DNA from 2 places in the Pectinatus sottacetonis genome. Region 1 is predicted to be linked to the other one. Evidence: riboswitches for the same ligand, from Rfam matches in the RefSeq annotation. Region 1 holds a riboswitch; the other holds the start of a gene.
What was found. A riboswitch is a leader RNA that binds a small molecule or an ion and turns the genes downstream of it on or off. The one in region 1 is predicted to bind thiamine pyrophosphate.

Region 1 (5,807 bases):
CTACTTCAAAACCAAGAAAATTTCCCAAAGAATACTTGGCATAAAGATATGGTCCGCCATTACGTGTAAAAAAACCAGCAGCCTCAGCAAAACAAAGTGCTATACTTCCCGCAAGTACAGCATCTAAAATAATGACACCGATACTTGCTGAACCTACTAACGCGTAAGCTTTGTTAGGCAAAAGGAAAATACCTGTACCGATAATACTGTTTATTCCTAAGAGTACTATGCTCCAGAACCCAAATTTACTTTTTTGCCCATTGTCCATAATAATCACCTCTTTTTCGCAGCTGTTATCAAAGCCACAAATATTTTTTTCATGTCTTCATTTACTGCCGACATCATTTCTGGATGGAACTGTATACTGATAAGCCACGGATAATTATTGTGTTCAAATGCTTCAATAGTACCGTCTTTAGCTCGTCCGGTAATTTCCAATCCGCTTCCTGCTGTTTTTATTGTCTGATGATGAAATGAATTTGTTATAATTTCAGTCTTTCCGATAATATCAGCCAGGCGGCTGTTTTTTTCTAAAATAATTGTATGCGTACCCAGCTCAGGTCTTTGGTTTTGCAAATGTTTAATCGTGCAGTTCTTATCATAAGACAAATCCTGGTATAATGTTCCGCCGTTATAAACATTAATTATCTGATGCCCCCGGCAAATGGCTAAAACAGGCAGCAGTCTATCCATTGCTGCCCTTATTAGGGAAAAATCGAATTTATCACGTTCCGGAAAAACATCACCTATTCCCTGCAAAGGTTCCTCGCCATAATTCAATGGAGAAACATCCTGTCCACCACTCAATATAAGTCCATCGCAAAGCTCTATTGTTGCTTTAATGTTAGCTTCATCTGCTTCAAAAGGAATAATTACAGGCACCCCTCCTGCATCCTCTACGGAACGAACATAATCCGAATTTACATAAGCACGGGGATAGCCGCGGAATACTCCACTATCATCAGCTAAAATACTACCGGAAATACCTATTATTGGTTTTCTCATATTCTGCCTCTTTTTCTATAATTTTTTCTGACGTCTTCAGCGTTATCAATCATTATTATAATGGTAATAATTTATAATGCTTATAGCTAAAGCTATTTCTAATTTATATTTATTATATAATATTTAATTTACAAAGAAAAGAAAAAATTATAGACATTTTATATTTTTACGGCAACACATCATATTAAAAACTATAACTTTTCATTGACAAGGTTATTTATTTTATTTATTATTGTTATGAAATAGTGTATTTGAAAGGATGATAAAATGATTTACTGTCCAAAATGTGGTGCGCCATTAAACGATGATGCTTGTTTTTGTACAAAATGTGGCGAAAAAATCACTAAAACGGAATTATCCAATGATCTTAAAGAAAATTCCTATAGTGATTCGTCTGATAGTTATATACCAGTACGTAATTCATCAGATAAAAATCTGACTTTGTTAGTTTATGTTCTTCATCTGCTGGGAGTTTTCTTCTTTATCACGCCTTTTGCTGCCATTATTATAAATTATATTAAAAGAGATGATATGTCAGGGACCTGGCTTGAAAGCCATTTTGCCTGGCAGATAAAGACCTTTTGGATTGGACTGCTTCTCGGAGTTGTTGGAGCTATTACCTCGTTTTTCATAATAGGTTTGTTCATTTTAATACTTGATGGTATTTGGCTATTATACAGAAACATCAAGGGTATATTATCCCTTAATGAAAACAAACCTATGGATTATACATTCTTTTAATCCACCTAAAATTTATTGCTTAACATATTTTGTAAAGGGACAAAAATAAATTTATGAGAATACTATTTTTTATTTCATCATTTGCAATAGGCGCTGTGTCGGCAACAGCCGCAGAACAATCAAACATATAATAAGCTCCGGCACGAGATAACTGGCATTAAAGACTATCGAATACCAATATGGTGACATTCCCGCCGGTGCATAACTGCCAAAAAATACAACCCCTGATATAAAATGACAGCTAAATCTTCCCAATATACCAACAAATGTTCCCAGATATATCCTGTCTTTAAAATAACCGGCCAAACCAATTGCCATATATGGCAGAGGATAATCGAATAATACCTGCACAGGGTGAAGAATAAACGGATCCTGGATAAGATTAATAAGTCCATATGTAAATCCCGCCAGATATCCCACAGCTGGTCCGTAACGAAAAGCAATAAATAAAAGCGGCACCATACCGCCCAGAGTAATACTGCCTCCCTGCGGCATATGATAAAGGCGGAATATATGCAGTATCACTGTCAATGCCACCATTAATGAAATATTTATAACCATCCGCGTATTAATTTTTATTTTCTTTATATAAATAAATGCCGCAATTAATAAAAATAATCCTATCAAGGCAAAAATACTTATCGGTGAAGCTAAAACAGACATTACATGCTTAGAAAAAATTGTTATCATTTTTTATCCCCATTTCAAGAAAAACACCGTCTTCCTATTATTTATAGGGAAAACGGTGTTTTTTATCGTTTCCCTTCGCTGGCATTATCCAGATCAGGTCAAAGGGTTATGAAAATCCATTTCATTCTCAGCCATAACGGCACCCCTAATATTAACAATTTTATTTTAGATAAATACATCCATGCTGTCAAGTACATATAATCATTAGCTGGCATAATTTCTTTTATAGCTGACAGATTTTTGCAATTTATTGTTTTGCTGCTGAATATATTACTATCCTGGTATTATTCTTCGTTTTTTATATAGAAAATTTATTTATTATCTCACTTAATTGCACAGCCATCTGAGCCAATGAATTAGCTGCTGTCTTTATTTCCTGCATGGAATTAGCCTGTGAGGCTCCCGAGGAAGCTATATGCTCAACACTGGTCATATTATCCTTAAGAAATACACTCAATTCCTGTATAGAAGAATTAACTTCGCAACTGTTAGCTTTTTGTTTCTTTGATATTGTCAATATTTTTTGCAGCTGCTTGTTTAATTCTTCGATGACATCATATATCTGCTTAAATACTGCCACTGTCTTCTGTACTGATTCCACTCCGGTTTGTACTGTATGACGGTTTTTTTCCATGGTATCAATAGCTTTTGTAGTATCAGCTTTTACTTCATTTACTATACTGGCTATTTCTTTAGCCGCTTCTTCCGACTGGGATGCCAGTTTAGAAACTTCCTCGGCAACTACCGAGAATCCCTTCCCATGTTCACCTGCCCGGGCTGCCTCAATAGCTGCGTTCAGTGCCAGCAAATTAGTTTGTCCAGCTATTCCAGTTATTGTATCGACAATTTGCCCTATCTGCTGTGATTTTTCTCCCAATACAGATATTACATCAGTAGTTTTATCCACATCTAATTTTATGTCAGTGATCTTACGTACTACATCATCTGATTGCTTAGAGCCATTATCAATAATAGTTTTACTATTTTGGACAGACTTCGCTATTGTATCAGCAAACTGGGCTGTCTTTTCTACATGCTCTACCATATTAGCAACCATATTTATAGAATGTTCTGACAGGGACATTTTTTCTTTGGTATTTTTTACTGTGTTTTTTACTGTATCCTGAATATTTTTAGTCAAGTCCCCTACTGAATCAATAGATGAGGAAAGTTCTTCGGATGCTGCAGAAACAGTTTCACTCGCTGTAGCTGTTTCTGTAATTACTTTTTTCAAACTTGAAGTCATGGTATTGAAATGACTGCCCAGCTCCTGAAGTTCCACGGCACCTTCCATCTCAATTTTCTGCCGCAGATCACCGGCAGCTATCTTCTGCGCAGCTGTCATTAATTTTTTCAATGGATTAATAATACCCGCCGCTACTTTAAAAGCAATAAAAACACTGATAAGGGCAAAAATCAATATCAGCATAAGTGTAATTCCTATATTATAAAAAAGGGTATGATAAAGATCGGACATTGGCTGATAGGTAATTACTCCCCAATTGTAGCCTTTTACCGGTATATAGGTGATTATACTTTTCTGTTTATTCGATGATACATCGGTTATATTACCAGCCTGTCCTTTCATAACAGAAGCTACATAACTGAGGCCTGACAAATTCATTTTCTTTTCTATGGCACTTTTATCGGGATGAGCGAGTACATTCCCATTTTCATCTACAATATCTACATAACCAGAAGTCCCAAAATGAATATTATCCGCTATTTCCCACAGCGTTTTAAGTGAAATATCCGATGCCACTACTCCTACAATATTACCACTAGCGTTTTTCACCGGTGTAGATATCGTAACGCAAAGGGCTTTCGTTGAGGCAGAGATATACGCCGGTGTAATAAATGTATTTCCTGCCATCGCTTTTTTAAAATAAGGACGATCTGCACGATTTGCAATTTTACCACTGGAACGGGCAATTTGCTCTCCAGCAGTATCAAGTACCGCAATAAGTTCTATCTGCGGATTTTTATTTTTAATATTTATAAGTGCCTGCTGCATATTGTCTGCATTCATCGATTCCACTGCTGGCATAGCAGCGATACTTTCATTAATACCTTTATTCGTATTAAGAATTCGCTGTATTTCCACTGCTACTTCCTTATTAAGCTGGGAATCTGACTGTAATACATTTTGTTTCATATTATTCATTGTCGTAACGCTGTTAATAACTGAAAGAACAATTAACGGGATACATGCAAATAGTACCATTAAAGCAACTAACTTTCTCTTTAAGCTATCTTTCATATAATCTACTCCTTATATATATTTATTCATGTTATATTAAAATAAATAGAGTCTAATTTAATATAACATGAATATTTATAAAGCTATAAACCTCCTTAATAATATTTTCTCTAATAATGCCAATATATATATTACTAGTTTTCTTTTGCATAGGCAAGTATTAGTAAAATCATTTCATGCATCTTTAACTTATTATTAATAATTAATATTTCATAAAAGCTTATAAATAATTGTCTTCATTTATATAAACTACAACAAAAACATTTTATTATAATTTTGTCATAGTTTTGCCATAACTTTATATGATACTAATATAAAGCTATTTAAATTCTCTGCTATTACATAATATTTGCTTGTATTGTGCTAATTAATATAAACTACTAAAATTATTTCATCATTTTAATCTCATAAAAAGAAAGGACACTTGCCATGAAACAGAATCATTTGCTTATTTTACCACTTCTTTTGTTTGCCACAGTATTTTTTTATAGTCCTTCCGGCTACTGTCAAAGTCTTTCCATACAGGAAGCCGTTAAAATGGCTTTGCAAAATAATCTCGATATAAAAATAGCTGCCAGAAAAGAAGACCAGGCTCTTGCTGAATTATCAGGAACCAAATCACAATACGGGGTAACTATATCTTTGGGAAGTAATTTTTCCATATCTGACGGTATTACGGATGGTATACAAAAAGAATTTGAAAGAGATAATACCACCAGTTTATCAGCTAATTATCCTTTGTATTCTGCCGGAAAAGATAAAATCAATACAAACATTAAAGAACAAGCTTTACATCAAAGCAAACTAAATACTATACGCACTGCTGAAAATATAAAAAATGATACTATCAAGGCTTATTATGATGTTTTAGAAGCACAAAAAACTGTTGATGTAGATAAGGAATCTGTTGATAATTACCAGAAACATTTAAATAATGTAAATCAATTATATAGTGCCGGCAGTGTTCCCAAATCCGATCTACTTCGTTCCCAAGTGGCTTTATCTAATGCCACTCAGACCTTGATAAAAGCAAAAAACACTTATAATATTGATATAATAACATTAAAAAATATTATAAAAATGAATCGTGACGAACCACTCTTACTCACCG
Region 2 (5,807 bases), 1.4 Mb from region 1:
GCCTCGTACGACACAAACTATGTTAAGAAATCTTTTTTTAAACTTATGTTTCAGGTATCATTATCAGTCCTTGCATCTGCTATATATTTTCAGCTTTCTCCTATATCAACAGCGTCTTCCGAATTACTAGCCCGCACTGAACCTACCATATGGGATGTATTAATTGCTATATTTGGCGGTCTTGCCGGTATTATTGGAATAACCCGCAAAGAAAAAAGCAACGTGATTCCTGGTGTTGCCATTGCTACAGCTCTCATGCCTCCATTATGCACAGCCGGTTATGGATTATCTATACATTCAGCAAAATTTTTTCTGGGGGCATTATATCTTTTTTTCATCAATAGCTTTTTTATCTGCCTGGCTAGTTTTATCTTTTTAAAAATGATACGTATTCCCAGCAAAGCTTATATTTCGCGGCGAATATTTAACCGTCAGCGTACATATCTGGTAATAATAGGAATTTTAACTATAATTCCCAGTATATATATGGCCTATAAAAGTGTAAAACTTAATTTGGAAACTACTGAAATGAAAACATATATAGCAGATAATTTCATCTTTGACAACTCGCAGGTAATATCTTACAAAATGCTTCCAAATGACAAACTCCTGGAAATTATTTTAATAGGACAACCTTTACAAGAACATGAAATTGCCTCTTTAACTACATCGTTAAAAAAATATAACCAATTACGCGATTTTCGCTTAAAAATCATTCAAAACAATTATTCACGCGCTATAAGCAAAGATGATGTCCAGAGCCTTATTGAAAATAAGCTTAATGAATCAAACAACAATAACCTGCTTTCAACTAAAGAAGCTGAACTAAAAAAATATAAAACTCTCAGTGTTTCCTATTATCCCGCTTATCTTCGGCTCAATGATGATAAAAAGCTCCTTACTTCTCTAAACAAAAGTGCCAGCATCCTATTTCCCCAAGTAGAAAATATTGAAGGTGCTTCTATTTCTTCTACAGACGATAAAGGCAATATAGTATTTAAAAAATTTTTTGTTATTGTTTTCGTAAAAGAAGCAATGCAGCCAAAGGATGCCGCAAAACTGCAAAAGTGGATAACAGCCGAAGCCAATATGCCTGTAATGATGAACTTACAGCTGTCCAACGCCCCCCAAGATAATATCATTTCCGGCAATGGAATCAATTGGTAATATGATATTATTTTTTAATGATTTGACAAATTTACTTTATCGGCATAAAATAGCATATATAAAATAAATATTTTTACAAGGGAGCCTATGTTATAGGCTGAGAAAGGGCTGTAAGCACCTGACCTTTGACCTGATCGGGATAATGCCTGCGTAGGAAGTATTGGTAATAGAAGTTTACGTCTATCCTGATCAGGATAGACGTTTTTTTATTTTAAGGAGTTGATGTTTTGCAAGTAATTGTAAATGGGGAAAAAACTGTCGTTCCTGCAAAAACAACTTTGCAAGAACTAATGGAACAGAAAAATATGACTGCCGGCCATGCTGTGGCAGAGCTCAACGAGCAGATCACAAACAAACATGCTTGGCCTGATATTTTTCTTAGCGAAAATGACTCAATAGAAATAATCACTTTTGTAGGAGGCGGTTCCAAATGATAAAAAGTAATACTAATGACAATTTACAAATTAATGGTAAAATTTTAAAAAGCCGGTTTTTTATTGGTACAGGTAAATTTTCTAACAACCGAAATATGCCTGATGTCATCCATGCCGCAAATGCATCTGTAGTAACAGTAGCATTGCGGCGTGCCAATCAAGGTTCCCATGAAGAAAACATTCTCGATTATATTCCTGATGATGTAATACTTATGCCCAATACATCAGGTGCACGCACCGCCGATGAAGCTATACGTATTGCCCATTTATCTAAAGCTATGGGCTGTGGCAGCTGGATAAAAATAGAAGTAATATCCGATAACAGATATTTACTGCCTGACAATATGGAAACTTTAAAAGCTTCTGAAACTCTTGTAAAAGAAGGGTTCACTGTACTTCCCTATATCAGCCCTGACTTAATGACAGCAAAACGCCTTTGCGACACTGGAGTTGCTGCTGTAATGCCTTTTGCTGCCCCTATTGGTTCTAACAGAGGCCTGCGTACAAAAGAATTGGTTCAAATATTAATCGATGAAATTGACCTGCCTGTAGTTGTTGATGCTGGTATAGGCAAACCTTCAGAAGCTGCTGAATGTATGGAAATGGGTGCTGCAGCTGTACTTGTCAATACAGCAGTAGCCACTGCCAAAGATCCTTTGAAAATGGCTCAAGCCTTTTCTAAAGCTGTCGATGCCGGACGGACAGCTTATCTGGCTGGAATAGGCCGCGTACTGGGAACAATCAGTGCCAGTGCTTCCTCTCCACTTACCGGTTTTTTACATAAGGAGGAAGCATAATTGACCACCGCATCTTTTTTAGAAGAAAAACAAAAATATACTCAGCTTGATTTCAAAAGCTTTTTTGCGGGAATAACATCTACTGATGTATTACGTGTTTTGAATACGCCGCATTTAACTCGTATGGATTTTCTAACTTTACTGGCACCTGCTGCTCAAAAACATTTGGAAGCAATGGCTCGACGTTCACGTGAGGAAACAATAAAAAACTTTGGCTATACAATGCAACTGTTTACTCCCATGTATATAGCTGATTATTGTGATAATCTTTGTGTTTACTGCGGTTTTAACCATAATAATAACATCAACCGTCGCTGTCTAAATATGGAGGAAATAAAAAAAGAGGCCGCCGCCATATCACAAACAGGCTTAAAAAACATTCTTGTTCTCACTGGTGAATCAAAAAAATACAGCCCTGTTAATTATATTTTATCTGCTGTTAAAGTTTTGCGTGAATATTTCGATAGTGTTTCCATTGAAGTATACTCCTTTTCCCTTGAAGATTACATACGTGCTGTAAAAGCGGGTGTCGACGGAATGACTATGTTCCAGGAATGTTATAATAAGGATATTTACAAAACACTTCATCCAGGCGGTCCCAAAGCAAATTATGAATACCGGCTTGACGCACCTGAACGAGCCTGTAAAGCCGGGATGAGAAATGTGAATGTCGGTGCATTGCTTGGTCTTAATGAATGGCGGGAGGAAGCCTTTTTCACTGGCGTCCATGCTGATTATCTGCAACATAAATATAAAGAAGTCGAAATTGCCATATCTACTCCCAGAATAAGGCCCTGCTCTGCCGGCTATGCTCCTAAATCAATAGTTAATGACATTGATCTTGTTCAATATATAACTGCGCTAAGAATCTTTATGCCACGTGCCGGAATAACCTTATCAACACGGGAAAAACCAGACATGCGTAATCATTTAGTAAAAATAGGCATAACTAAAATATCCGGTGGTGTAACGGTTGCTGTCGGCGGACATACCAAGGGCGATGACGGTGGTCAATTCGAAATATCCGACCAGCGTTCAATCGGGCAAATGGCACAAATGCTCTACAACGAAGGATACCAACCTGTTTATAAAGATTGGCAGACTCTCATATAATAAATAAAAATATTTGCAGGAATATTTCACCTATGCACGAATTTGTTAAATGATATACAAAATATCATTTAATTATTGTAAATATAATCGCATAGGAGGATATTTATGAATTTACGAGCAGGTATGGACTCTTTTTTCAATACAGGCATTTATGGAATAACTGCTGAAAATATATCAAACGCACGGGATAATATTGAGGTAGTCCGTGATATGCTTGACGGCGGCATAAAATTTATCCAATACCGTGAAAAAGAAAAGGATGCTCTTTCTCGTTATGAAGAATGTCTTATTTTGCGTGATATGATAAAACAATCCGGCGGTACTTTCATTATTGATGATTTTATTGATTTGGCAATGGCTGTTGATGCCGACGGTGTACACATAGGTCAAACAGATTTACCTCCGCATATTGTAAGAAAAATCCTTGGTAACGAAAAAATAATTGGGTTATCTACTCATAGTCCTGAACAGCTGGATCGTGCCAACGAACTAAAAAAATATATTGATTACGTCGGTATAGGTCCTATTCATGCTACTGCTACGAAAAAAAATGCTCAACCAGTCGGCCTCAAATATCTCGATTATGCTGTAAAAAATGCCCAGCTGCCTTTCGTAGCAATTGGTGGTATAAACGAAAACAATATTGATGAAATTGTTCAGTCCGGTGCTAAAACAATTGCTGTAGTAAGCGATATTGTAAGTGCCGCTGATATAACAGCTAAAGTTGAAACCTTACGGGATAAGGTATTTAGCCATTAATATTTCTACGATTATTTTTTAAATAAATAAATTTATAAAAAGACTGTCCAGATGATATTTATTTGATTATATCACCTGGACAGCCCTTTTATTTTACCCTATCTTAAAAATCTTTTAACTGCGCTCTACTATTAAAAAAACTGCGATAAGCCCAATAGCTGGCAGTAAAACCAGATATTGTAACAGCACCTGTCAACATAAACGCCACCATTATTTGATACTTTATTGCTGTTTCCGGTGCAACTCCTGCCAAAATAAGACCTGTCATCATGCCTGGCAGCTGTACTATTCCCAATGTTTTCATCGAATCAATAGTAGGAACCATCGCCGTTTTTATACTGTTTCTTATTAAACTTCTGGCTGCTTCACGCGGCTTAGCTCCCATACATAATTTAACTTCTACCTCATCACGCCTGTCCGTGAAATTTGTTAAAAGATTTCTGTACAATACCCCTAATGCCACCATTGAATTTCCCACAACCATGCCGCTTATGGGAATAGCCTGGCTAGGTACATACGAGATTGCCCCAAATGCAATCAAAATTCCCAGAGTTATTACCAATGCCAGCAAAATTGAGATAAAAGAAATCATTTTTACCCGTTCAATCCCCTCACCTCTTTGTGCAGCAACTACGGTAGCATTATAAACCATGATAAGCAATATCAACCCTGTAACAAAAACATTATCCAGGCCAAATATAAATTTAAGCGCCAGCCCAATAATAATCAATTGAACCACAGCCCTTATGCTGCCGATTATTATGTCTCTTCCTAAATCTAATTTCTCCCGATAGGAAATTATCAATGCTATTGCTGGTAAAATATATGTCAGTATCAATGCCCAATTATCCATTAATTTGTTCCTCCCGGGAAAAATATTTATCAGCCGAATCACAAAATTCTACTTCCCCATTTTTTATATAAATAACCTTTTGTGACAGCCGTTTTAATTGTCCTGGATTATGAGTCACAAATATGACTGTTATGCCTAAAGTCTGATTTAAATTTTTTATAAAATTTTCTAATATCATAGTATTATTTTCATCTAAAGCAGCTGTTATTTCGTCAAGCAATACTACCTGGGGTTTTATTAAAAGTGACCTTATTAAAGCTATCCTTTGCTGTTCTCCCCCTGACATTTCACTGCGCTTTTTATTTAAAAAATCTGGTGTCAAATTTAATTTTTCCATAAATTTCAGAATCTCGGTCTTATCTGGTTTCAAATTCCGCAAATTATACGCATATACTAAATTATCCTCTACTGTTCCTGCGAAAATATATGGTTTTTGTAAAACATAGCCTACCTGGCTGCGCAATTCCATCGGATCATATTCCATAATATTCTTATCTTTATACAGAATAGTCCCCTCTGTCGGACTTTCTAATAAATTCATCAACCGCAGTAAAGATGATTTACCCGACCCAGACGGTCCTGCTATCCCTACAATAGAGCCTGGTTCAATCGCCAGTGAAATATCTCGTAAAATAACATGTTCTTTTTTTATAAGTCCTACATGCTCAAACCGCATAATTTTCA

Region 2: linked by a shared signal. The riboswitch ahead of thiS (sulfur carrier protein ThiS) and the one ahead of thiT (energy-coupled thiamine transporter ThiT) in region 1 are both predicted to bind thiamine pyrophosphate.

The regions. Positions count from the first base shown of each region.
Region 1 is NZ_WIQK01000001.1:221,693-227,499, forward strand. Features, by position in the region: gene I6760_RS00950 (APC family permease) at 1-268, opposite strand, end outside; gene I6760_RS00955 (gamma-glutamyl-gamma-aminobutyrate hydrolase family protein) at 274-1,005, opposite strand; gene I6760_RS00960 (DUF4870 family protein) at 1,273-1,746, shown strand; gene thiT (energy-coupled thiamine transporter ThiT) at 1,816-2,436, opposite strand; TPP riboswitch at 2,490-2,593, opposite strand; gene I6760_RS00970 (methyl-accepting chemotaxis protein) at 2,735-4,696, opposite strand; gene I6760_RS00975 (TolC family protein) at 5,126-5,807, shown strand, end outside.
Region 2 is NZ_WIQK01000001.1:1,640,017-1,645,823, reverse strand. Features, by position in the region: gene I6760_RS07675 (DUF389 domain-containing protein) at 1-1,167, shown strand, start outside; TPP riboswitch at 1,235-1,341, shown strand; gene thiS (sulfur carrier protein ThiS) at 1,395-1,601, shown strand; gene I6760_RS07665 (thiazole synthase) at 1,598-2,398, shown strand; gene thiH (2-iminoacetate synthase ThiH) at 2,399-3,511, shown strand; gene thiE (thiamine phosphate synthase) at 3,617-4,270, shown strand; gene I6760_RS07650 (ABC transporter permease) at 4,374-5,123, opposite strand; gene I6760_RS07645 (ABC transporter ATP-binding protein) at 5,116-5,807, opposite strand, start outside.